One region of the Mesobacillus sp. QJM3NY_10 genome, then DNA from elsewhere that is predicted to be linked to it. Evidence: riboswitches for the same ligand, from Rfam matches in the RefSeq annotation. Region 1 holds a riboswitch; each other region holds the start of a gene.
The links. A riboswitch is a leader RNA that binds a small molecule or an ion and turns the genes downstream of it on or off. The one in region 1 is predicted to bind S-adenosylmethionine.

Region 1 (6,027 bases):
TTCGATGTCGGCGGCTCAAGTGCTGGTTCCGGCGCAGCAATCGCCGCTAATTTAGCTGCAGTAGCGGTCGGCACGGAAACGGATGGCTCGATTCTAAATCCAGCTTCACAAAATTCATTGGTTGGCATCAAGCCGACAGTTGGGCTGGTCAGCCGCAGTGGTATCATCCCGATTGCGCACACGCAGGATACAGCCGGCCCGATGGCGAGAACGGTCAAGGACGCGGTCTACCTTTTAGAAGCGATTGTTGGCCAGGATCCGCAAGACCCGGCAACGATGGTTGTTTTGCCTGATTTCAACCACGAAATCCTGTTTGATGCTCAGGCACTAAAAGGAATGAAGATTGCTGTTGTCAGGGAAGAGTATATTGGAAAATGGACTCAGGAACAGGAGCAAATTTTTCAAAAAGCGGTTGAAAAATTGGAAGAGCTTGGCGCTGAGATTGTTGAAGCAGCACTCCCAGCGGCGAAGGCGACTTGGGGATATAAGGTTTTGAGCTATGAATTCAAAGCTGATTTGAATGCTTATTTGAACGGGTTGGCACAGAATGTTCCTGTCAGGACGCTTGCTGACGTGATTGCTTTCAATTATGAGCATGGGGAGAAAATGCTGAAGTACGGCCAGGAAGTGCTGTTGGAATCTGAAGCAACAAGCGGAACATTGACTGAGTCTGAATACCTCGAAGAACTGGAGTATAACCTTTATATGGCAAGGGAGCAGGGAATTGACTATGCGTTGAAGGAGTATGGTGCCGATGCGGTGCTTTTCCCAATGGATGGTTCCACGATTGGCTCGAAATCAGGATACCCATCTATTACGGTCCCTACTGCTTTTACGGAAGAAGGCGAGCCAGTCGGTATCACTTTCACCGGTACTGCCTTCAGCGAACCATTGCTGATCAAGCTTGCCTATGCATACGAGCGGGCAAACATGGTGCGCCGTGCGCCTGAGCTTAGAATAAACGACGAGGGAAAAATCCATACTACTTCATGAATCCATCAAAAGGAGCGAGGAAGAATGGGTAAACAAAAGCTCGGCAACGGAAACGCCCAGCGCAACAACAACAAGAAAAAAGGCAACAACACACCCGAAGAACTAGTCGAATTCACAACCGGCCAGAAAGAAAAGAAATTCAACAATCCGATTGATTAACAGCAAAGTGCCCCGGCGTATTTTACGCCAGGGCACTTTTTATAGCTGTTTTATATCAAAAACAGGATTAAATACTATGGAATACATCCTAGACCGAGCCTATTCAAGATTTTATTGGCGAAAAATTAAATAATTCAACCACATTTGAAGTTATTTCGACCACATTCTGAAATATATTGGCGGATTTTTGATTTATTCGACCACATTCAAGAATTATTCGACCAACTGCTAAATCAACAGGTTTCTATCTCCTCATTAATCCCCGCCGCTCTTATCAAAGTTACTGCCCGAGACGTCGGCGACATTCTCAATCGCGACCAGCGCATTCGGATCGATGTCATCGACAACTGAGCGGACGGTGGATAATTCGATTCGGCTGACGATAGTATAGATGATTTTCTTCGGTTCATTTGAAAAAACACCCTGGCCCTGAATATAGGTCATGCCGCGGCCCAATTGCTTGAGCAATGCTTCGGCGATTTCTTCAGGGACGTCGGAAATGATCGTAACTGATTTGAGCTCTTCCATCCCTTCAACGACGACGTCAATCATCTTGAAAGCAATGAAATAGGTGATGATTGAGTACATCGCCGTTTCCCAGCTGAACACGAGCAAAGCTGCCAGGACGAATATGAACAAGTTCATGACCATGACGATCTGCCCGACAGAAACGGTGCGCTTTTTGCTGACGAGGATGGCGATGATCTCGGTTCCGTCCAGTGCACCGCCTGCCCGGATGACCAAACCGACACCCGTTCCAAGGATGACCGCACCGATGATGGTTGCTAAAAATAAATCATCCGTCACAGGTTCAAAGTGGTGTAAATAGGCAGTCGCACCGGATAAAATAATGACTCCATATAGAGTGCGAAGTGTAAATTTCAAGCCCATCCTCTTATACCCGATATAAAGGAAAGGTAGGTTGAACAAAATCAGGTAAATACTCATCGAGATGTTAGTCAGTTCGGCTGCGATAATCGAAAGTCCGATGACTCCACCGTCAAGGATTGCGTTAGGAACAAGGAACATATCAAGCCCGAATGCCGCGATAATGGCCCCGATTGTTATCGTCACAAGCTGTGTGACCTCTTTGATCACTCTTTTTTTCTTCGTTGCTGCCACTGAATATCCAACCCTTTTCTATTAAAAATAACTTCTGTGAATTAGTAATGTATGTACCATACTTATTGTATCAAACTTAATGTTCATCTGGTATTTTTACATTATATACATGATTAGTAAAAGCGATAATTGGGGTAATGAGAAGGGGAAGTTAATTGAAATGACGGAGGGGCTAATTTGGCTAATAATACTCAAGTTAAACATAAATCCAATAATCAGTCTGGTTCAAAAAACAAGAAGAATCATCAGACTGGTACCAATAAAAGAAAGTCATATATGAGAACCAATCCTAAGCCGCAGGAGATTGAGGAAAACAGATTGAAGCGGGTTGATGAAAATAACCCAAAGCATGATGGCAATAAGGGAAGCGGTAATGGAAAGCCATCCAATCCATCAAAAAAAGAAAAAGGTAATTCTCATTCCAATAGCGATAAAACCAAGTCATCTTCCCAACAGACCGACAATGGTAACTCATCTTACAATCAATCCAAGTATGGCGGTAATGACAAATCATCTTCCAACCAATCGAAAAATGGTAACGGTAATGACAAATCATCTCCCAACCAATCCAAAAACGGTAACGGGAATGACAAACCATCTTCCAATCAACCCAAAAACGGTAACGGGAAAAATCGCAAGAATGAAGGCGGTAAGAATTCAACCAATCAAAATCCTGATTCAGGCGCTAAAACTTCAGAAGACCACGAGGTAAAGCATAAGGAGCAATCCGGAAAGTTTGAGACAGCTTTTAACAGGATTCACAAAGCGCTGAAGGAAATGGTGAAGGGGACGGACAGCGATGCGTTTGTCGAACTGCTGTATTCCGGCTATAAAAACCATTCATTGGTGCGTAAATATAAAAGTGAGCTGCATCAGTTTGCGAAGCTTCGGAATGCGATTGTCCATGAGCGGGTGAATGCGGATTATTATATTGCTGAGCCGCATATTGAGGTGGTCGAACGGATTGAGGAGATATGCAAGGAGTTTGAGAAGCCGCAGACGGCATTGTCAATCGCAACAAGTCCGGTGTTCTACTATTACGAGGATGCCTATCTTAAAGATGTTCTAAAGGTCATCAATAAGTTTGATTTTACAAGATTTCCAGTCTATGACAAGGAAGATAAGTATGTTGCCTTGTTGACTTCAACAGAAATTATTCAGTGGATGGCGAAGCATTTTTCCGACAGTGTGGTCCATTTTGAGGATGTCCGTGTAAAAGAGTTGTTAACGAAAGGGAAAAATTACTTTGTGACCTTTGTTGATGAGGATGCGTCTCTGTATCATATTGAAGAATTGTTTGAACGCTACCATACAAGAGGCAAGAAACTGCAGGCAGTCATCATCACGGAGACGGGAGACCGCCACGGAAAGCCAATTGGAGTAATTACGCCATGGGACTTACTTGACAGTGATCCGGAAGATTGAGTTCCCGGTGTGTGAACTGTTATTGAAGAGAAGCCAAGAACCTGAAGATTGACATACAGGAACTTGAACAGTTTATTAACGAATAGTTCATTGACGATATCATGGCAAAATTGATATACTGCAGCTATTAAAAAACTATTTTCAAAACCGAAATAACTCTTATCCAGAGCGGCGGAGGGACAGGCCCTTTGAAGCCCGGCAACCTTCATGTTCAGAATGAAAAGGTGCTAAGTCCTGAAGATTGCAGACTGAAGATAAGAGAGGGCAATGTAGATAGAAACCTCTCCTGATGCGGAGAGGTTTTTTAATGTATTACGAATCCTAAAAGCAGGTGACAAAATGGCTAAGAATTTTGAAACAGAAGTACTTCATTCAATACATACTAAGCAAAGGGGAATTAAAAGCAAGGCGACACCGATTTATCAGACTTCTGCTTTTACATTTAATGATCTTGACGAGCTTGAGGGCTTCTATCAGGGAGAAGGAAGCTATTTGTATTCAAGGGTTGGGAACCCGAATACTGATGAACTCGGTCAATCCGTAGCGGCACTTGAGCACGCAGAAGATGGGGTAGCGGCTTCCTCTGGTTTGGCTGCCATTTTAGCGGGGGTCCTGGCAGTAGTGAAGAATGGCGATCATATCGTTGCAGCTGACGATGTATATGGCGGGAGTTTCCATATGCTGAAAGCTGAGCTTGAACGCTTTGGAGTGGAGACGACATTTGTATCGTTTTCTGACCTGGATAAAGTCGAACAGGCAATCAAACACAATACGAAGCTTCTTTACACGGAGTCCATTACGAATCCGCTCCTTCGTGTTGAAAAGTTAGATGAAGTCATTGAGTTGGCCAAAAAAAGAGATCTCACCGTTTTGGTTGACAATACATTCGCTACTCCGCTTCATGTCCGCCCGTTTTTACTCGGAGCCGACCTGGTCGTCCACAGTGCGACGAAATACATCGGCGGCCACAGTGATGTCACATCAGGTGTGGTCGTTGGAAAAAAGGAACTGATTGCAGAAGCGCGGGCTAGAATCGTGAATCTGGGTGCGAACCTTAGTCCATTTGAAGCGTGGCTGACTTGCAGAGGGTTGAAGACTTTGGCGTTAAGAATGAAGGCTCAATCGGAGAATGCAAGGTTACTGGCCGACAGTCTGAGTGAACATCAGAATGTCGCAAAGGTATATTACCCTTTTGCTGAAGGTGAAAAAGGCTTTGGTGCGATCGTGACGATTGAACTGGCAGAACACGTGGATACGGACCAGTTTTTCAAGTCACTTGGATGGATAAAAATCGTGCCAACACTTGCGGGAGTCGAAACGACAGTTTCACATCCGCTGAAAACCTCCCATCGAGCACTGCCGCCAGAGGCGCAGGCGGAGCTTGGCATTACTTATCGTTTAGTAAGGGTTTCAGTTGGAATCGAAAATGCCGATGACATTATCGAGCAATTTGAAGCTGCACTGGAAGCGGCAGGGGAATAATTTGGATGCTATAACTGAGCTCTCCTCCGTTTTGAAAAAGACTGTCTCCGTTTATAACAATGGCCAGTAATCGTTCGACATAATGTTTAGACATCCTATATGCGGGTATTTTTAAAAGGACAACTCGTCTAAAGGAGGCTTTTATTATGTTTGAACATGAAAAACATCTTGTTGGAGTATATGATAATGAGCAAGACGCAATCCAGGCTGTTGAGGACCTGAAAAGACAGGGATACGCAACCGATGATATTTCGGTTATCAGTAAGAACGAAGATGAGGTTCACGATGTTAACGAAGCTACCGGTACAAAGACTGAGGAAGGTCTTGCTGCAGGTGCGGCAACAGGCGGCGTATTAGGCGGCCTTACTGGATTATTGGCAGGCATCGGAGCACTAGCGATTCCTGGAATAGGACCAATCGTCGCTGCAGGCCCAATCGCTGCGACACTTACCGGCGCGGCAGTAGGCGCAGGTGCTGGCGGTTTAGCTGGAGCACTGATCGGAATGGGTATTCCGGAAGATGAAGCTGAACGCTACGAAGGCTATGTAAAAGAGGGCAAGATTCTAGTTGTTGTCGAGCGCGACGAAAACAGAGTTGGCCTGAATAATGATGCCACAACTGTTGATGCCTTAGATGGCACAAGGACTCGCAATCCAGTTGATGCACCGCTTACTTCGGACAACCCTGCCAACACTCGTTTTGATAACACACGCGACTTTTAATAACCATGTCATATAAAAAGGCTGCCAGTAAAATCTGGCAGCCTTTTGGCATTTTTAACGAGGATCCTATCAACGACATGAATATACAGCCGCAAAAGGCATTCACCTATACAGTGGAAAACAT
Region 2 (6,027 bases), 1.9 Mb from region 1:
GACGTCCAGCAAAGGTCATCCGCGAGCTGAATGAAGACGACATCCAAGACATGGAGCGAATCTCAAGGGAGTATGCGGAGAAAGGCCAGTATTATAAAAATCTACAAAACAATGAACAATGATTGATTAAACAAATCCCGCATCAGTCCGATATTAATTTATATATTATACCCTGCAATTTTTAAAATATGCGGACGGGCAGGTGATCGATGTGGATATGTTATATATATCAATTGCGGCTATTGTACCGTTGCTAGTCTTGTTTTTTCTGTTAATCCGAAATCAAAATAGCATGATGAAATCAATCTTGATGTTCCTGTTTGTTTTTACATCGGTAGCCGGTGCTTTCCTGCTCGAGAACCTGCAGGCTTCACATGTCGCCAAGGCTGTCCAGTCGGTCAAGGAATGGCTTGATGAGCCTGAACCAAGTGCGCCACGACAGGTAGCTGCTATCATAGAAGAATACAAACCTGAAATCATCCCAATAAAAAACCAGGTTCTCCTGGATGCTCCGGTCATCTGGCAGATGCCTGAGCTCCCAAGAGGATGTGAAGTCACAAGTCTCGCCATGCTCCTGCAGTACCGGGGTGTTCAAGTGGACAAGCTGACACTTGCCAGGATCGTTAAGAAAAACCCGGCTGAATATCGGCTTCATAATGGCAAAATCTATTTTGGCGATCCAAACGAAGGCTTTGTCGGGAATATGTACACATACACTCAACCAGGTCTTGGTGTCTATCACAAACCGATTGCTGAACTCGCACAACAATATCTTCCTGGGAAAATAAAGGACCTTACAGGCGCGGAATTCCAGGAACTTAAAATCCACTTATCAGATAACCGGCCAGTATGGATCATCACGAACACTGAATATAAAAGATTGGACGATAGCTTTTTCCAAACATGGTATACCCCTAATGGAGAAGTCAAAGTTACCACAAAAGAGCATTCTGTATTGGTTACCGGCTATGATGAAAATTCCGTTTATTTCAACGACCCGTTAACAGGTGAGAAAAATAAAAAAGCACCCATGAAAGACTTCGTGGAAGCCTGGGTGCAGATGGGAAGGCAAGCAGTTACCTACCTTCCCTGATTTTTAAGATTGTAAAACTTTCTGAGCCTCATACTCCTTCTGGAAGGAGTATTTTTTTTCGACATAAACATCATGCCACATCATGAACATCAGCACTGTCCAGATTTTGCGGCTGTTGTCGGCCTTGTTCTGGCAGTGGTCATCTAATAGCTTCAATAAGTAAGACTTATTGATAAGATGCTCTGTGTTGCTTTCCTTGATGATGTTCTTTGCCCAGTCATTCATTTCATTCTTCAGCCAGTGTCTGATTGGCACCGGGAAGCCAAGCTTTTTGCGTGTAAGAACGTGATCAGGTACAACGCCTTCAGCCGCTTTACGCAAAATGTACTTGGTTGTGTTGTTAGCTGTTTTCAAGCTTGTAGGAATCTTTGAAGCTGTTTCGAAAACAATCTTATCAAGGAATGGTACGCGAAGCTCCAAAGAATGAGCCATCGTCATTTTATCAGCCTTCAATAAAATGTCCCCGCGCATCCAAGTGTGGATATCAATATATTGCATTGTATCAACCGGATCATAGCCTCTGCTCTCACGATAAAGAGGCTTTGTGATATCCCTGTAATCGTACTGTCCATTATAAACGTGGAGCAGCTCGCTCTTCTCTTTTTCAGTGAACATCTTCGCGTTTCCAATGTAACGCTCTTCCATTGGCGTCACGCCGCGTTCGATGAAGCTCTTGCCCTTCATGCCCTCTGGCATCATTTTCGAAATGCCCTTCAGCATCGACTTCCCTACCTGGGGAATCTTGTTGAACATTTCAAGGTCCTGCGGCTCACGGTAAATGTTATAGCCTCCGAACAATTCATCCGCACCTTCACCGGAAAGCACAACCGTTACATGCTTCCTTGCTTCACGGGCAACGAAATACAAAGGTATAGCAGCCGGGTCAGCAAGCGGGTCATCCATATGCCACATGATTTTCGGAAGTTCATCCATATATTCCTGCGGACTGATCACATAGCTGATGTTTTCAACTCCGAGTTTATCAGCCGTTTCCTTCGCGACATCAATCTCGCTGAAGCCATTTTGTTCAAACCCAACAGAGAATGTCTTGATTGAAGGATGATACTGCTTCGCAATCGATGCGATGATCGAAGAATCAATTCCGCCAGAAAGGAAAGAACCAACTGGTACATCACTGCGCATGTGGATTTTCACCGATTCGAACAGGACATCCCTGATCTCCTTCGTGAATTCATCCTCAGATTTATGGATCGGCGAGAAGCTCGCTTTCCAGTAACGCTTGATTTCCATCGGCGAACCGATTTTCTTTGTAAAATAATGCCCTGGCTCAAGCTTGTAAATGCCTTCGGACATTGTATTAGGTTCTGGCACAAATTGATAAGTCAAATAGTGCTGTAATGCCTTGTAATCGAGGACATCATTCTCAAGCGCAAGCAAAATGCTCTTCTTTTCAGACCCGAAGAATGTACGGTTCTCATCTTCAAAGTAGAAAAATGGCTTGATGCCGAAATGGTCACGCGCTCCGTAAAGAATCTGCTCCTGTTTATCCCAGATGACAAACCCGAACATCCCGCGAAGCTTGTCAACAGCCTGCTCTTTATAGTGGCTGTATAGGGCAATGATGACTTCAGTGTCCGAATGAGTTTCGAAGGTCAGCCCTTCTTCAATCAACTCTTCACGAAGCTCAAGATAGTTGTAGATTTCTCCGTTGAAAATGATCCAGTAGCGCTCATTTTCATACGTCAATGGCTGATGGCCAGCCTCAAGGTCGATGATGCTCAGACGGCGGAAGCCGAACTGGATATGCTCATCATAGAAATACCCATCATCATCGGGACCACGGTGGGTAATGATGTCATTCATATTTTTAAACAGCTGCTTGTCATCGCTGCTGAATTCCTGTGCATTTTCATGTACACAACCGATAAAGCCACACATTATGTACTTCACCTTCTCCATTTCAGATAAAAATTTATTGTTATTTTCCAATGATTTTACTTCCTAAAAACATACCATCTAATACTATCATTAAACGCAAAGTTTTTGCAGTATAATCTGTGGGAAATTTAAGGTAATACTCTATTTTACACCTTTTGGACCATTCGCAAACCTTAGGGATTTTTGCGTCTTCCCTGGATTAGACGGCAAATAATAAAGGGAGTTACATATTTCTATGCAACTCCCTTTGTGATTTTATTTTCCTTGAGCTTGAGTGCGAAGTACCTCAGCCTTGTCTGTACGCTCCCATGGAAGGTCAACGTCTGAACGGCCGAAGTGTCCATAAGCAGCTGTCTGCTTGTAGATTGGCTTGCGCAGGTCAAGCATGTTGATGATACCAGCCGGGCGAAGGTCGAAGTTGTTTTCAACAACGTCGATCAAGACATCTTCGCTCACTTTGCCTGTGCCAAATGTATCGATGGAAATCGATACCGGACGAGCAACGCCGATTGCGTAAGCAAGCTGAACTTCAACTTTTTCAGCAAGGCCAGCAGCTACGATGTTCTTCGCAACGTAACGTGCAGCGTATGCAGCTGAGCGGTCAACTTTTGTAGGATCCTTACCAGAGAATGCACCGCCGCCGTGGCGAGCATATCCGCCGTAAGTATCAACGATGATCTTGCGGCCAGTAAGACCTGCATCACCCTGTGGTCCGCCGATGACGAAACGGCCAGTTGGGTTGATGAAGTATTTTGTGTTCTCGTCGATCAATTCTGCTGGTACAACAGGATTGATGACATGTTCTTTAAGATTGCGCTGGATTTGCTCGAGCGAAACTTCCGGGTGGTGCTGAGTTGAAATAACGATTGTATCGATACGGACAGGCTTGTCGTTCTCATCGTATTCAACTGTTACTTGAGTTTTTCCGTCAGGACGAAGGTATGGAAGGATCTCTTCCTTGCGCACTTCAGTCAGGCGGCGTGAAATCTTGTGTGCCAATGAAATCGGGAGAGGCATAAGCTCCTTCGTTTCGTTGCAGGCAAAACCGAACATCAAGCCCTGGTCTCCCGCTCCGATTGCTTCGATTTCCTCATCTGACATTTGGCCTTCACGCGCTTCAAGAGCCTGGTCAACACCCATTGCGATGTCAGCAGACTGCTCGTCGATTGAAGTCAAAACTGCACAAGTTTCAGAGTCGAAACCGTACTTAGCGCGAGTGTAGCCAATTTCCTTGATTGTTTCACGAACGATTTTCGGAATATCTACGTATGTAGATGTAGTGATTTCGCCTGCAACTAGTACAAGGCCTGTCGTAACTGATGTTTCAGCAGCAACACGTGCGTTAGCATCTTTTGCAAGGATCGCATCCAAAATCGCGTCAGAAATCTGATCGCAAATTTTATCCGGATGGCCTTCTGTTACTGATTCAGAAGTGAACAAACGGCGTTTGTTTGACATCTGAGTTCCTCCCTCATTTATAAAAATTGATCGAGGCTGTCCCAATACAGACCTCGGTTGATACGGTACTCATTCCCTATGTAGTATGAAATAAACGCTGAGTTTTTATTAGAAAAATTTGTTTTTGATTCATGGTGAATTTCTTTTTTTCCTAATTTTCACCCACGGGAGCAATGACACCAAAGAAGGCAGTCCGGTTGCATTTTCATGCAATTGGACAGAGAAAAGCAATATAAAAAACCTCTCCAATTTCGAGGAAAGGTTTATGCTTAAATCCGCGCCTTTCGCTCTTATCGTTCAAGGGCAGTTCCCTTGCGTCAGGTTAGCACCTTTGCCCGGAAATAGCAGCATTCCAAAAGCTGTTTTTTCACGTCTGCAGGTTGCTGGGTTTCATTGGGCCTGTCCCTCCACCAGCTCGGGATAAGAGAGTATCCGTTCAAGACCAAATCATAACGAAACTACAATTGCATGTCAATGATTTTCTCGGTAAAATTGTCGATTGTTGTTGAAAGTTTTTTTGTATAATGAAATGGCCTCACATCGCTTCTTTTTGCTTGACTATATAAAGAAAGAATTATATAACGCAAGTTAGGTACAAGGTAATTTTTCGAGTCATTAGTATAGATTAATTAAACCAATGTGTTATACTAATACCGAGATGTAAACACTTACAAAATATTAAACTTTCAAGAAATGCAAAAGCGCCTTGTTCAGTCCCGACAAGCGCTGGAGGGCCGACCGGTGAAGTCGTTCTTTGACTTCATTGGGCGGACCGAAGCGACTCGAGGGGCTAGGCGCTGGCGCTGGACATTTCTCGAGGTTAATATTTAATTTTGAATCTATAAAAAAGGAAGGTATTCTCCGATGAATGTTGTAGGAATATCAAATGAACTTTCAGCATTATTAAAAGGAAGCAATGTAAAGGTACAGTTATCAGTTCCCCAGCTTGTTGAAAAAATCCTTAACCGAAACGAAGGGCTCCTGACTTCCACTGGTGCTGTAAGAGCAACCACTGGTAAGTATACTGGCCGTTCACCTAAAGATAAATTCATTGTCGAGGAAGAATCCGTGAAGGACAAAATTGACTGGGGCTCCGTCAACCAGCCGATTTCCGAGGAATCTTTCACAAAACTATATAATAAGGTATTGAATTTCCTTAAAGAAAAAGAGGAAGTTTTTGTATTCAAAGGATTTGCAGGTGCTGATAAGAAATACCAGCTTCCGATCCAGGTAATCAATGAATACGCGTGGCACAACCTTTTCGCCCACCAATTGTTCATCCGACCAACTGAGGAAGAGCTTGTTGGTCATGAATCTGAATTTACGGTCATCTCTGCCCCAACTTTCAAAGCGGACCCTGAAGTTGATGGAACGAATTCCGAGACATTCATCATTGTTTCTTTTGAACAGCGCGTCGTGTTGATCGGCGGAACAGAATATGCGGGTGAAATGAAGAAATCGATATTCTCCGTGATGAACTATTTGCTGCCTGAAAACGACATCCTGTCCATGCACTGCTCCGCAAATGTGGGACGCGAGGGCGATGTTGCATTGTTCTTCGGTCTTTCCGGAACAGG
Region 3 (6,027 bases), 690 kb from region 1:
TAATTCCTTAAATAAATAAAAGTTTACTTGAAGAATTATGGCAAATGCTTGTTTGATTGTAAATAGATTCGCAAAATAAGACAATATTCACATCAAAAATTTTTTTCTTCGACAATGTTTGCGGGTCATCATGATTACTGGCTGACTTTTTCCTCTTCGTAAATCGGAACCCAGCCTTCAGTTGTCACGAAAATTCTTACCGCAACTACCTGGCGGTCATCCTGAAGAGTAAAGTAATGACGAGTATTTTCAGGCACGGAGATCAGGTCTCCTGGATTCAGGAACACTTCAAAAAATCCTCCGTCTTTGCCTTGTATGACAAATACTCCGTGGCCGCTGACGATAAATCTTACTTCATCATCCGTGTGATGGTGTTCCTGCTTGAAATTTGCAAGCAGCTGGTCAAGATTCGGTCTATTGTCAGACAGTGAAATGACGTCCTGAGCTTTGTAGCCTCTGCGTACAGAAATGTCTTCAATCTCAGCTTTGAAGGCTTCAAGTATCTGCTGTTTTTCTTCATCAGTTAAGAGGAATTTTTCCTGAAGTTTTGCTGGCAGCTTATTGATATCCCATTTTTCATAGATAACTTCCTGTGCGTTCAGAAATGCTTCTACCTGCTGCTCATCAACGATTTTTTCCTGTGTGTTTTGCTTTACGATAAATGCCATGTGAATCGCTCCCTTTTTATAATGTCACTGTTTTATGAGAATTCGCTCTAAAAATCCTGATTTACACTACCTTGAACAATTGAAATGGTTTGTGCTCAAGCAATCTTAACTGGTAACGGAATAAAAACTCAGTAGCTTCGAGAATCTTTTTAGCTTCAAATGCATTCCTGCCCCAGGCTGTGATGCCATGATTACGGATCAATACTGCCCCAGTGTCTCCTTTTACATGCTCTGAGAAGGCTTTTGCAAGGGTTGGGATATGCGCATAATTTGGAATAATGGGAATTTTGAGGACGGCATCCTCCTCCCAAATATTGAAAGCTTTAATTAATTCCTGTTCCTGGAACTGCACCTCTCCCCTGTCACCATAAACCTCTGAGATGACATTGTTATCAATTGTATGGACATGGAGGCTGCAACCTGCGTTTGTCTTTTTGTATACCTCTACATGAAGCAGAGTTTCAGCCGAAGGCTTCAAATGGGTTTCCTCTACCGGACGGCCGAATTGGTCAACAAGTAAAAAGTCCTCATCCGTTCTTTTCCGCTTATCCTTTCCGCTCGCCGTCACAAGGAATTGCACCGGGTCGCTGTTCACTTTAATCGCAAGGTTACCGCTCGTTCCCATAAACCAATCACGCTCAGCCAGTTCAGCCTTTACATCCGCCAGTTCTTCCCACTTCGATTCTAAAATGCTCATCCCTTCACCCCTGTTTCAGTTTTAAGAGCTTCAATACAGTCATAAAACGTTTCAAATGATAGATGCCGAATCTCCCATTCTTCACATTTATCCTTCAAGTAATCTCTCGCCAGCACCAAGTCCGCTTGTTTTGCGGCTTCAAGATCGGTAACGGAGTCACCAATGACGATTTTATAATCTTCGCTCCGTTCCAGCTTTCTCATGATTGATGGTTTGCAGCAGCCGCAATCATTTGAACATTGTTGATCGCAGCTGTTCGGCCATTTAATTTTGATTGTTTTTCCTGAAAAATCAGAACTGTTACAGTAAATTCCTGCAATTGGGCCAAATTGTTGAATGATGGGTTCTAAGAAAAAGTCAATTCCGCCGCTTACGATGTAAACAGAGATTCCTTCTTCGCTGGCATAATCCAGAAATTCCTTAAAACCAGGGCGTATCCTTGCATTCTTGACGGCAAACTCAATGATTTCTTCTCTAAGGTGGACGGGAAGGAGGGAAAACATTTTCCCCACGCCTTCCCTTATGGAAATGGTGCGATCAAGCACCGCTTCCTTTATTTCATCCCATCCTTCAGGGCCAAATTCATTCATGATCGCTATGATATTGTCCTTTTCGGTTACTGTTCCATCGAAGTCACAAAAAATCACTGGCTGGCTCATTTCGCTACCGCCTCGGCTGAACCCCAAAGACCTAAAGCAATTTTTAACTCTTCATGCTCATGTGCGCCCTCTTCAAGCGTTTTTCCTTGAAGAACTGTTTCAATTGCCTGCCTGAATGCCTTGCCGCCCCCTTGTGCTCCACCAGGATGTCCATGTACGCCTCCACCCGCATTAATGATTGAATCTATTCCGAAATCTTTTACAAGCAAAGGGACCATTCCTGGATGGATACCTGCTGATGGAACCGGGAATGTCCTTTTGAATTGATCCTCAGCAGTCAGTGCCTCGGCTATTGAGATCGCCTGCTGCTTTTCGAGAGCCACACTTCCATAAGGTGACGGGAACAGTGAGAAGTCTGCTCCGGCATAACGGAGTAATTTTCCCAGAAGCAAGGAATGTGAAAAACCATATTCATCAGCTGAAGTGAACGCACCACTTACAGCCGGGTGAGCCATGATCGGAATACCGATTTCGTCATCTTCCCTAAGTTCCTGCAAGACATCCAAACCGTAGGCGAACACATTGAACAACAGGGCGTCGGCTCCAAGCTCAGCCGCTCTTCTCGCTTTATCCCTAAGCTGTGTGGTTCTTCCTGTCAGGTTGGCAGCATATAAGGTTCTGTGTCCAGTAGATTCATAGACTTCATCGAGAACCTGTTTCCCAAGAGTGATTCTCTTTTCAAAAGGAGTAAGTTCATTTTCAAACAGGATTTCATCATCCTTGATCAGATCAACTCCTCCAAGGCTCTGTTCTTTTAGCTGCTTTAACAGAAACTCCATATCCCGTCCAATGACACCTTTGAAGATGCTCATAAGCAATGGCCGGTCATAGACGCCAAGCTTTCCCCTGATTCCTTCAATGCCAAAGCGCGGACCTGGGAATTCTTTCTTTAATTCTTCTCCGAATTCAAGGTCTATCAGCTTTACCTTGCCATCAAGCGATAGTTTTCCAAATAAAGTTGTGAGAATTGCTGGCAGGTCCGGTGAGAAATTGATGGCAGGATAAGCGATTTTAATTGTTGCCACTGTTTCTGAATTGCTGTCCAGGCCCGAACCTTCTACAGAAACAACTCTTCCCTTATGTTTTTTTAATTGTTTTTGGTCCAATTCAGGCAAATCTGTCCAGGATCCCACTGTCAAACCAAGCGCGATCCCCTCTGCTTTTTTCTCCGGGTTATGTTTAGCATCATGGACTATATATGTCGCTGTAATTTCGCTCATGAAGATCAATCCCTTTCCAAACGAGTTGTTTTAAAGACATTAAAAAAACCTCTTCACAAAGAAGAGGTTAGAAAATACACTAAACTCTTCTCATCTTTCAGCTTTCGCTGCAAGAATTAGCACCGTGCCCAGCATAAAATGCTGGATCGGTTGCCGGGCTTCATCGGGCTCGTCCCTCCGCCTGCTCTTGATAAGAAAATAATTTAATCAAGTTATTTAATTGGTTAAAGTAAATTTATTAATTAGGATTATGTCAGGTTCATAAATCAATGTCAACTATTTTTTGAAAATTTCCAAGCTTTCAATTCTGCTGACTGCTTCTTGCAATCTCTCCTCGGAGCTCAGCAAGCCAACCCTCACAAAGCCCGCTCCATGTTCTCCAAACCCTACACCTGGCGCAACTGCTATATGTGCCTTTTCGAGCAAAAAATCCGCAAATTCAACCGAAGTGAAGTGTTCCGGAACCTTAAGCCAGGCAAAAAACGAGCCTTTTGGAGCAGTGACGTGCCAGCCAATATTTTTCAGACCGTCAATAAGGACATTTCTTCTTGATTCGTATAAATCATTTAAGTCAGCAACACATTCCTGGGGCCCTAGCAAAGCTTCTGCTGCAGCTTCCTGGACAGCACCAAACAGACTGACATACATATGGTCCTGAAGCAAGTTGATCGCCGCAATCACGCTCTTATTCCCCGCTGCAAAGCCCACACGCCATCCAGCCATATTATATGTTTTCGAGAGCGTATAAATTTCGATCCCTACGTCTTTGGCACCCTCTGACTGTAAAAAGCTTTGTGGTCTCTTCCCGTCAAAGCCAATCGCTCCATACGCGAAATCGTGGACAACACAAATTTCATTTTTTCGTGCCAGCTCGATTGTCTGATCAAAAAATTCCTGATGTGCCACTGCGCCAGTAGGATTATTGGGGTAGTTGAGAAACATCAGTTTTGCTTGATCCAAATCCTCTGCACTTAATTCAGCATAATCAGGCAGAAAGTCATTCTCTTCTCTTAGTGGCATTGTCACCATCTTAGCCTTTGCAAGTTCGACTCCAGATAAATAGTCAGGGTAGCCTGGGTCAGGAACGAGAATGGTGTCCCCAGGATTCAGCAGGCATTGAGGAATTTCAACCAGGCCAGCCTTGCCACCGAATAGTATGGCAATTTCTTCTTCTGGATCAAGATCGACTCCATACTCCCTTTTATAGAATGCTGCTGCGGCTTCCTTCAACGAGGGCAATCCCCTGAACGGTGGATACTTATGATTAGCTGGATTTTCTCCAGCTTGCTTTAACTTTTCAACGATGTGCTGTGGTGTCGGTTGGTCAGGGTTTCCCTGTCCAAGATTTATAACATCTGCCCCTTTTTCAGTATATGCGCCCACTTTTTGCACGAGTGAAGCAAAAAACTGCTTGGGCAGGCTTTTCAATACATCTGATTGTGCGAATTCCATTTTCTCACCTGCTTAGGAAATATATTAGTATTTAAAAATTTTAATTTGAAATTCTAGTCACAAATGATATAACGTAAATAGTAACTTGTAAAGATATAATTTTCAGAAAGTATGGCGGTGATTTAAGATGAAATATAAAATAGCATGCCTGCAAATGGACATTGCCTTTGGGAATCCTGAGCAAAATTACAAAAAAGCCTCCGAACTGATCGACCAGGCAAATGCTCAAAAACCTGATATCCTTGTCCTTCCCGAGCTCTGGACTACCGGATATGATCTCGATCATTTAAAAGACACTGCAGAAGAAGAAGCACAAGAAGCCAAAGGATTTTTCAAGGGTGCAGCTGAGAAATACAATTCCCATTTTATTGGCGGTTCTGTTGCCAATAAAACAGAAGCTGGCATTGAAAATACACTGCTTGTATTCGACAAAAATGGTGAGCAGGCAGGAATATACAGCAAGCTCCACTTGTTCAAGCTCATGGATGAGCATCTGTATCTGGCTGCCGGAAAGGAAAAAGGATTATTTTCTTTAGATGGCCACAAATTTGCCGGGCTGATTTGCTATGATATCCGGTTCCCGGAATGGGTCCGTGCCCATGCACTCCATGGAGTCGAAGCGATGTTTGTTGTTGCTGAATGGCCAATCCAGCGTTTAGAACACTGGCGAGCATTGCTCATCGCCCGTGCGATTGAGAACCAATGCTTTGTTATAGCCTGCAACCGGGCTGGTTCAGACCCTAACAATAAATTCGCTGGCCATTCCATGGTCATTGGCCCATGGGGTGACGTGATTGCAGAAGGTGGAGAAGGTGAGGAAATCCTCCTAGCAGAAATCGACCTTGATGAGGTTAAGGAAGCAAGAGGCAAGATTCCCATCTTCGCCGACCGCCGGCCAGAATTATATTGATTTCTATTTACAGGAAAACCGCCTGAAACAATGTCTCAGGCGGTTTTGACTTGCAATCATTCTGGTTTTGCCCACATCTCTTCGGGGTTCAATTCATAAATCGCATTTTCACGATACATGTAATGATTGATAATGAATTCCCTTCTGATTGTCGCATAATCCTCATGGAACTTTGTTATATATTCGTTCAGTTCCTTTTCTGGATATTTTTTTCCGGCTTTCAACCCACGGACCATATACTCAAATACCATCAGCTTCTTCTTCCGTTGTGCCGGGATGTTCTTTAATTTACCGTCTTTTGTAAAGAAATTCTCGATAACCTTTTGTCTTTCGATATTCTGTTGTATCATTGCTTCCACCTCCCCTTCCTTTTTCTCGATCAACTTGCCAAGTGTTTTCGCCTGTTGCTTGATTAATGACT
Region 4 (6,027 bases), 1.6 Mb from region 1:
CCATATAGATTGTTTCAAAAAATGCTTTGTTCAACTCCGGCAGCATTGCAATCAGGTTATCAAGCAGCATCATCAATCACCTCCAGGTTTTTCGTCCTTGCCGCAATGTAGGCTATCGCCCGGTCGATCTCCACCTCGTCTCCTGAGACCTCCATGATGAAAATCCCCAATGGAATATCCTGAATATATTCGATCTTCCCGTGGAGGATATTGCCACGAACCTTAAAGGTCTGGAATACATCAGATATGACTCCCTGCTCGGCAATCTCCCCCTGAAAATAAATCTTGATCAGCTTTCCTTGACGCTCCTCAAGCAATCTTTCCGGCAGTTCGAATTGAAGGATTGAGTTGACGAAGTCCTTTGTGAGCAGTTGTTTCGGATTCGCGAAGACTTCGTATACATTCCCTTCTTCGATGATTTTTCCATCCTGCATAACAGCCATCCTGTCGCAAATCGTCTTAACGACTTCCATCTCATGGGTGATAAGGACAATCGTGATCCCCAATTCACTATTAATCTTTTTAAGTAGGGTTAGTATAGATTTTGTCGTGCTCGGATCCAGAGCGGAAGTAGCTTCATCACACAAGAGCACTGATGGATTATTCGCAAGTGCCCTGGCGATGCCGACACGCTGCTTCTGTCCGCCCGACAATTGTGCCGGATAGACATCCTTTTTATCAGAAAGGCCTACCATATCCAGAAGCTCAGTTACTCTCTCTTGAATTGTTGCTTTCGGAATTCCGGCCGCTTTCAAGGCAAATGCAATGTTCTCACTCACTGTCTTTGCGCTTACAAGATGGAAATGCTGAAAGATCATTCCGATTTTCAAGCGCGCTTTTCTAAGTTCACCCTTGCTCAAAGAAGTAAGCTCTACACCGTCAATATGTATCTCTCCGGATGTCGGTTTTTCAAGGAGGTTCAGGCATCGTATCAAAGAACTTTTCCCCGCCCCGCTGTATCCGACTATCCCGTAGATTTCTCCCTTCTTCACGGATAATGAAACATGGTCAACACCAGTAACTGACCCTTTTTTCGTTTCGTATATCTTGACCAGGTCTTTCACTTCAATCATCCTTCGCACCCCCGTTTTTTTAAAAATAAGGCTCTGTTTTAGCTCAATGTTGATATTTTACACCCTGTTGATTGTAGTGGAAGGCGCGAAGACTCCTGCGGGATGAGCAAGTCATGGGGAGACCCCGCAGGCGCTTAAGCGCCGAGGAGGCTCCCCGACTGTCCGCGGATAGCGAAGCGCCTGGAACGAAAATCAACAGCCCAGTTTAACAAAGCTAAAAATAAAAAAGCCCCTTTCATTCATAGAAAGAGGCATCGTAAACATCTATACGACTTATCTTCCAGAATGGATCATTCTGTAGGAAGTGGCACCTTTCCCAAAAAGGAGGTTGCCGGACGTCACAGGGCCTAATCCCTCAGTCTCTCTTGATAAGTTTCTTATTAAATTAATTCGATAATTGAAATATTAAGACTATCTGATTTATTTGTCAATAAAGTTTTTTCGGAGATTCTATAGTGATACCGCTTACATGATTGAGGGAGTAAGGAAATGTTTTTTTATTTAAGGCTCTTTTCTCAAACTTTGTTGCTATCGAGCACAAAATTGGCTTTAATCACCATATACCTTCATAAAGTTGTCGCTTCTCATGAGAAAAGAGCATGCAAACTTAATACCGACCTGCAAAATGGGTATACAATACGTTAAAATCGGCTTTAAGATTTTAACAACAAGCTTTACGAAAACATCCTTATTTTAAAAAAGAAAAACCCTTGTTTATGATAAAACAAGGGCGCCGTAAACAAGGGATCCTGCGATGACATAGGCAGGGTGGACTTTTAATTTTTCCATCAGGATGAAGCTGATTCCGCCAATCAGAATCGTCTGCATCATACCGACCCCCTCATAGGAAGAGAAAAAGAAATCATAGGTCATGACTCCTAAAAGGACGGCAATGACTGGGCGGACGACGATAGTGAGCCTTTTGACACGCGGGGAATCTTTGTATTTCATCAGTAATCCGAGCAAGCTGATCATTAGAATTAAGGATGGTGCCACCGTGGCAAATACTCCAACTATTGCACCTAGAATTCCGCCTTCTGCATATCCAATATAGCCGGCCATCTTGGTTGCAATCGGTCCTGGCAGGGCGTTCCCCATCGCCAGCACTTCACTGAATTCGTTGACTGACATCCATTCATAACGGTCAACAACTTCATTTTCGATTAACGGAATGGAGGCAGGTCCACCGCCATATCCTAAAATCCCCGGAATGAAAAAGGCCAAAAATATATGGAAGTAAATCATGGCTGCTCCCCTCCTCTTTGTTTATTTTCAGCAGGAGCAGAGTCTTTTTTCAGCAAGGCACTCAGCAGCAAAACAAAAATTAAGATAGCGGGATGCAGATTCAAGAATTGAAGCAGGATCAGACTGCCAATAAGCGCTACAGCTGTCCAGGCCCATCCAAGCTTTGATTTACCTGACTTCTTGATGAAATCCCATGTCAGGACAGCGAGCATGACTGCAACTACTGGAACAACAGCCTCCGCCATTCCTTTCACCCATGGCTCATCTTTGTATGAGTTCAGGCCGGTCAGCAGCACGATCATCAGGACGATCGCCGGGATCATCGTCGCTGCAAGAGCATTGATCATACCCAGGTATCCTCCTACACGATAGCCAATGTAGCCCGCCATTTTTGTGGCAATTGGTCCTGGCAGCGCATTTCCTAAGGCAAGGACATCCCCGAACTCATCAGAATCCATCCATTTATATTTTTCTACCACTTCCTTATGTACAAGCGGAATCGAAGACGGGCCGCCGCCATAGCCGAGGATTCCGACGCGAAAAAACGCTAAGAATAAATCTCTTTGTTTCAAAACTTCACCTTCTCTTCTGTTAATAGTGCCTAAAGCAGTCTCTTTCTATAAATCTTATTGCTTTTATTTTATTATAGACTCATATATTCGATCCTGCATGTCAAATTCAAGTTAATTTACCGACGGTGGCATCTATTATCGTAATTCTCTCTATGTAAATGTTCCTGTTCCCTTCGCGAGGCAATATATTGGCGAATTTGAAATTTTTTCGACCACTTTTTGAATTAATTCGACCACTTTTTCAATTAATTCGACCACATTCACGATTATTTCGACCAAGTCGCAATTCAGCAGCCATCCGAATAGCTCTTCGTATAAAAAAAGTACCACAGCCCTAAAGCCATGATACTCACAAATTATCTATTAAACTTAAAAATCGAAACAGAATCATTCAACTCATTCGTCAGCTTTCTCAAGTCAGTAACCTTTTTCGACAGGTTGCCGAATGCCGATAATTGTTCAGTGGTGGAAGCTGAGATTTCCTCGCTGCCTGCTGCTGTCTCCTCGACGACTGCACTGATGGATTCGACATTATGGAGGACCTTGGCTCCCAGTTCTTTTGAAGCCTCCATCCCTTTAACAAGTTGAGAAACTTTTTCCGAAATGCCGGTAACTTTCAACTCGATATTCCCAAATGCACTCATTGTTACATTCATTGACTCCATCTGCCAGTCCGCGATGGCACCACCTTTGTTCACTGCTTCTCCTATCTCATCAAGACCCTTTTTCAGCAAGTTAACCATATCAAAGATTTGCGTAGTGGCATTATTTGATTCTTCCGCCAGCTTTCTGACCTCTGCGGCGACAACCGCGAAACCTTTTCCAGCCTCGCCTGCCCTTGCTGCTTCGATGGCAGCATTTAAAGCGAGCAAATTCGTTTGAGCAGCGATTGCCGAAACGGATGCGGCCATATCTTCTATTTTTGCTGCATAGCCTACGAAATGGTCAGTTGCTGTCTGGATGGACTGTGAAGCCAATTTGTTTTCCGAAATTAAGGCTTTTTGTCCTTCGATTGCCTTTCTTCCTTCGCCAATTGCTTCAACAGCTTCCTTGCTGTAAGAGGACGATTCCTGGGTGTGGTCCAGGTTAAGCATAAATTCTTTATCCATATCATCAATTAGCTCAACTGATTGCTGTAAATCCTCTGAAACGGTTTGTGCTCCTGCAGAAAGCTCATCCGTTGATACTGCTACTTGATTGCAGATTTCCGTCAGCGCGATATTTTCCTGTTCAATTTCCGCTGCGAAATCCTCTACTTCCCTGCTCGCCATATTCACCTTTTGCAGCAAGGATGTCAATTGTGCCGCCATCAAATCAAATGACTCATTCAAGGTTCCCAGCTCGTCTTTGTGTTTATAAGGAACTTTTTCGATCATCAAGTTCCCTTTGGCGATTTCTTGTGCATTAATAGCAATCTGTTTCAATGGTTTGGTGATTGTACTCGTCAGCCTGATCCCAATTCCCCCAGCTACCACCACAAGCAGGATACTGCCTATAATCGCTGAGAATATAATGAATTGAATCTGATTTTTCAAGTCCTCTTGCAGAAAATCGTAATATTCATTGACCTGTATATTCAGCAGGTGAAGGTCATTCAGGACTCCTTCACTGCGCAGTGACTGGCGCTTCACTTCGGCACTATTTTTCTCATCAAGCGCTGTTTTGGCTTCACCCTCCAGGGCAGTGAACTTTTCAAAAGACTTGTCCAAAACTTTTTTGCTATCTTCCTGCTGAATCAAGCCTTTTGTCTCCGTAAAAACCTGAGAGGTCTTCTCCATTTTCGTCAGAGCATCCTGCCTGTTTCCCTCGGTTGGATTGAACGAAAAATTGCTAAGAGATTGCTTCGTTGCAGATGTCTCAGACTGAAGATTCTGCACCGTCAACAATACCTGTACGTAATCTTGGTTCGATGCCTGGACCATCAGCATTCTGTAAATAATGAATGAGATCATCACAATCGATAACCCAATCGCGAGTAATAAGTTAAGCAGTAATTTCTTTTTAATTGTCATGTTGGCTCCCCCAGTTGCAACTTGTTAATCTAGCTGTATTGAAAGCTCGTTACTTGATAGTTTAGATTGCAGGTCTTCTAAGCTTTTTTCCTGTTCCGGAGTCAGCTTGATCACCCTGATTGGCGCAAGCCCAACACCTTTTTCGTTTATTCCAAGCTCAATCTGCTTTGCTTTAAGCTTATTTTCCGCCTGGAACTCCTTGACTGTTTCATAAAGCGCGACATCGACATTTTTCAACATCGAGGTAATGATGGCTTTTTCAGCAAAAAAGTACTGATCACTATCCACACCAATCGCAAACTTTTTCTTGGATTGCGCTTCCTTCAATACACCGACACCAGTAAAACCCGCTGCAGCATAGAGAACATCCGCACCTTCATCAATCATTCCTGAAGCAATCTTTCCTCCAAGCTCTGCATTGCCAAAATCATTCGCGTATGCCACCTTTACCTCTGCTTCCGGATTCACAGCCTTTACTCCCTGTTCAAACCCATCTTTGAACTTGTGAATCAGTGGAACATCGGCTCCGCCAACAAATCCAACGATATTTGACTTTGAAGCCATTCCGGCTACAGCACCCGCGAGGAAACTGCCCTGTTCTTCTTTAAAAGTAATGGAAGTAATATTATCCAATTGTGATACTGAATCAACCAGGATAAATTTCTGTTCTGGATACTTTTTTGCGACCTTCTCAAGATCCTCAAGGACCATGAAACCCAATCCAATGACAATATCATTTCCTTCTTCTACAAGCTCGGTGAACCCTTTTTCATAGGTGCCTACAGACTGAAGCTCTCTGTAATCAAAAAGAATATCGAGCTCGTCTCGCGCTTTTACCAGTCCGGCAAAAGCTGCATCACTGAAAGATTGGTCTCCAAGTCCGACGTCAGACAACATAATGCCGATTTTGACCCTTTCTTTCGCCTTGAGCTCCGAGTTTGCACACCCAGCAAGGGTGCCTATCAGTAAAAATAAGATTACAAGCATATTCATAATTCGTCTCATCTAGATGTCCTGCTCCCTTTTAAAAATTTATATGTATTTCATCGACCATAGCGATTTTTTGTTTACAAATATGCAGAAAGTCTATCTTTTGTTAATTTTCTAACTTCTAATGGATAGAAA

Region 2: linked by a shared signal. The riboswitch ahead of metK (methionine adenosyltransferase) and the one ahead of AC0VX7_RS04325 (trans-sulfuration enzyme family protein) in region 1 are both predicted to bind S-adenosylmethionine.
Region 3: linked by a shared signal. The riboswitch ahead of mtnW (2,3-diketo-5-methylthiopentyl-1-phosphate enolase) and the one ahead of AC0VX7_RS04325 (trans-sulfuration enzyme family protein) in region 1 are both predicted to bind S-adenosylmethionine.
Region 4: linked by a shared signal. The riboswitch ahead of AC0VX7_RS20135 (methionine ABC transporter ATP-binding protein) and the one ahead of AC0VX7_RS04325 (trans-sulfuration enzyme family protein) in region 1 are both predicted to bind S-adenosylmethionine.

The regions. Positions count from the first base shown of each region.
Region 1 is NZ_CM149675.1:856,650-862,676, forward strand. It holds gene AC0VX7_RS04305 (amidase family protein) at 1-993, shown strand, start outside; gene AC0VX7_RS04310 (hypothetical protein) at 1,018-1,152, shown strand; gene AC0VX7_RS04315 (YitT family protein) at 1,408-2,274, opposite strand; gene AC0VX7_RS04320 (CBS domain-containing protein) at 2,452-3,699, shown strand; SAM riboswitch class I at 3,856-3,960, shown strand; gene AC0VX7_RS04325 (trans-sulfuration enzyme family protein) at 4,039-5,181, shown strand; gene AC0VX7_RS04330 (YflT domain-containing protein) at 5,328-5,903, shown strand.
Region 2 is NZ_CM149675.1:3,757,865-3,763,891, forward strand. It holds gene AC0VX7_RS18900 (gamma carbonic anhydrase) at 1-122, shown strand, start outside; gene AC0VX7_RS18905 (C39 family peptidase) at 218-1,093, shown strand; gene asnB (asparagine synthase (glutamine-hydrolyzing)) at 1,097-2,992, opposite strand; gene metK (methionine adenosyltransferase) at 3,248-4,450, opposite strand; SAM riboswitch class I at 4,738-4,877, opposite strand; gene pckA (phosphoenolpyruvate carboxykinase (ATP)) at 5,315-6,027, shown strand, end outside.
Region 3 is NZ_CM149675.1:1,550,916-1,556,942, reverse strand. It holds gene AC0VX7_RS07705 (1,2-dihydroxy-3-keto-5-methylthiopentene dioxygenase) at 135-668, opposite strand; gene AC0VX7_RS07700 (methylthioribulose 1-phosphate dehydratase) at 730-1,365, opposite strand; gene AC0VX7_RS07695 (2-hydroxy-3-keto-5-methylthiopentenyl-1-phosphate phosphatase) at 1,362-2,024, opposite strand; gene mtnW (2,3-diketo-5-methylthiopentyl-1-phosphate enolase) at 2,021-3,244, opposite strand; SAM riboswitch class I at 3,332-3,441, opposite strand; gene AC0VX7_RS07685 (aminotransferase class I/II-fold pyridoxal phosphate-dependent enzyme) at 3,521-4,696, opposite strand; gene AC0VX7_RS07680 (carbon-nitrogen family hydrolase) at 4,824-5,606, shown strand; gene AC0VX7_RS07675 (DUF2087 domain-containing protein) at 5,663-6,027, opposite strand, start outside.
Region 4 is NZ_CM149675.1:3,985,171-3,991,197, forward strand. It holds gene AC0VX7_RS20130 (methionine ABC transporter permease) at 1-70, opposite strand, end outside; gene AC0VX7_RS20135 (methionine ABC transporter ATP-binding protein) at 60-1,073, opposite strand; SAM riboswitch class I at 1,344-1,448, opposite strand; gene AC0VX7_RS20140 (chromate transporter) at 1,788-2,318, opposite strand; gene AC0VX7_RS20145 (chromate transporter) at 2,315-2,890, opposite strand; gene AC0VX7_RS20150 (methyl-accepting chemotaxis protein) at 3,247-4,902, opposite strand; gene AC0VX7_RS20155 (BMP family lipoprotein) at 4,927-5,907, opposite strand.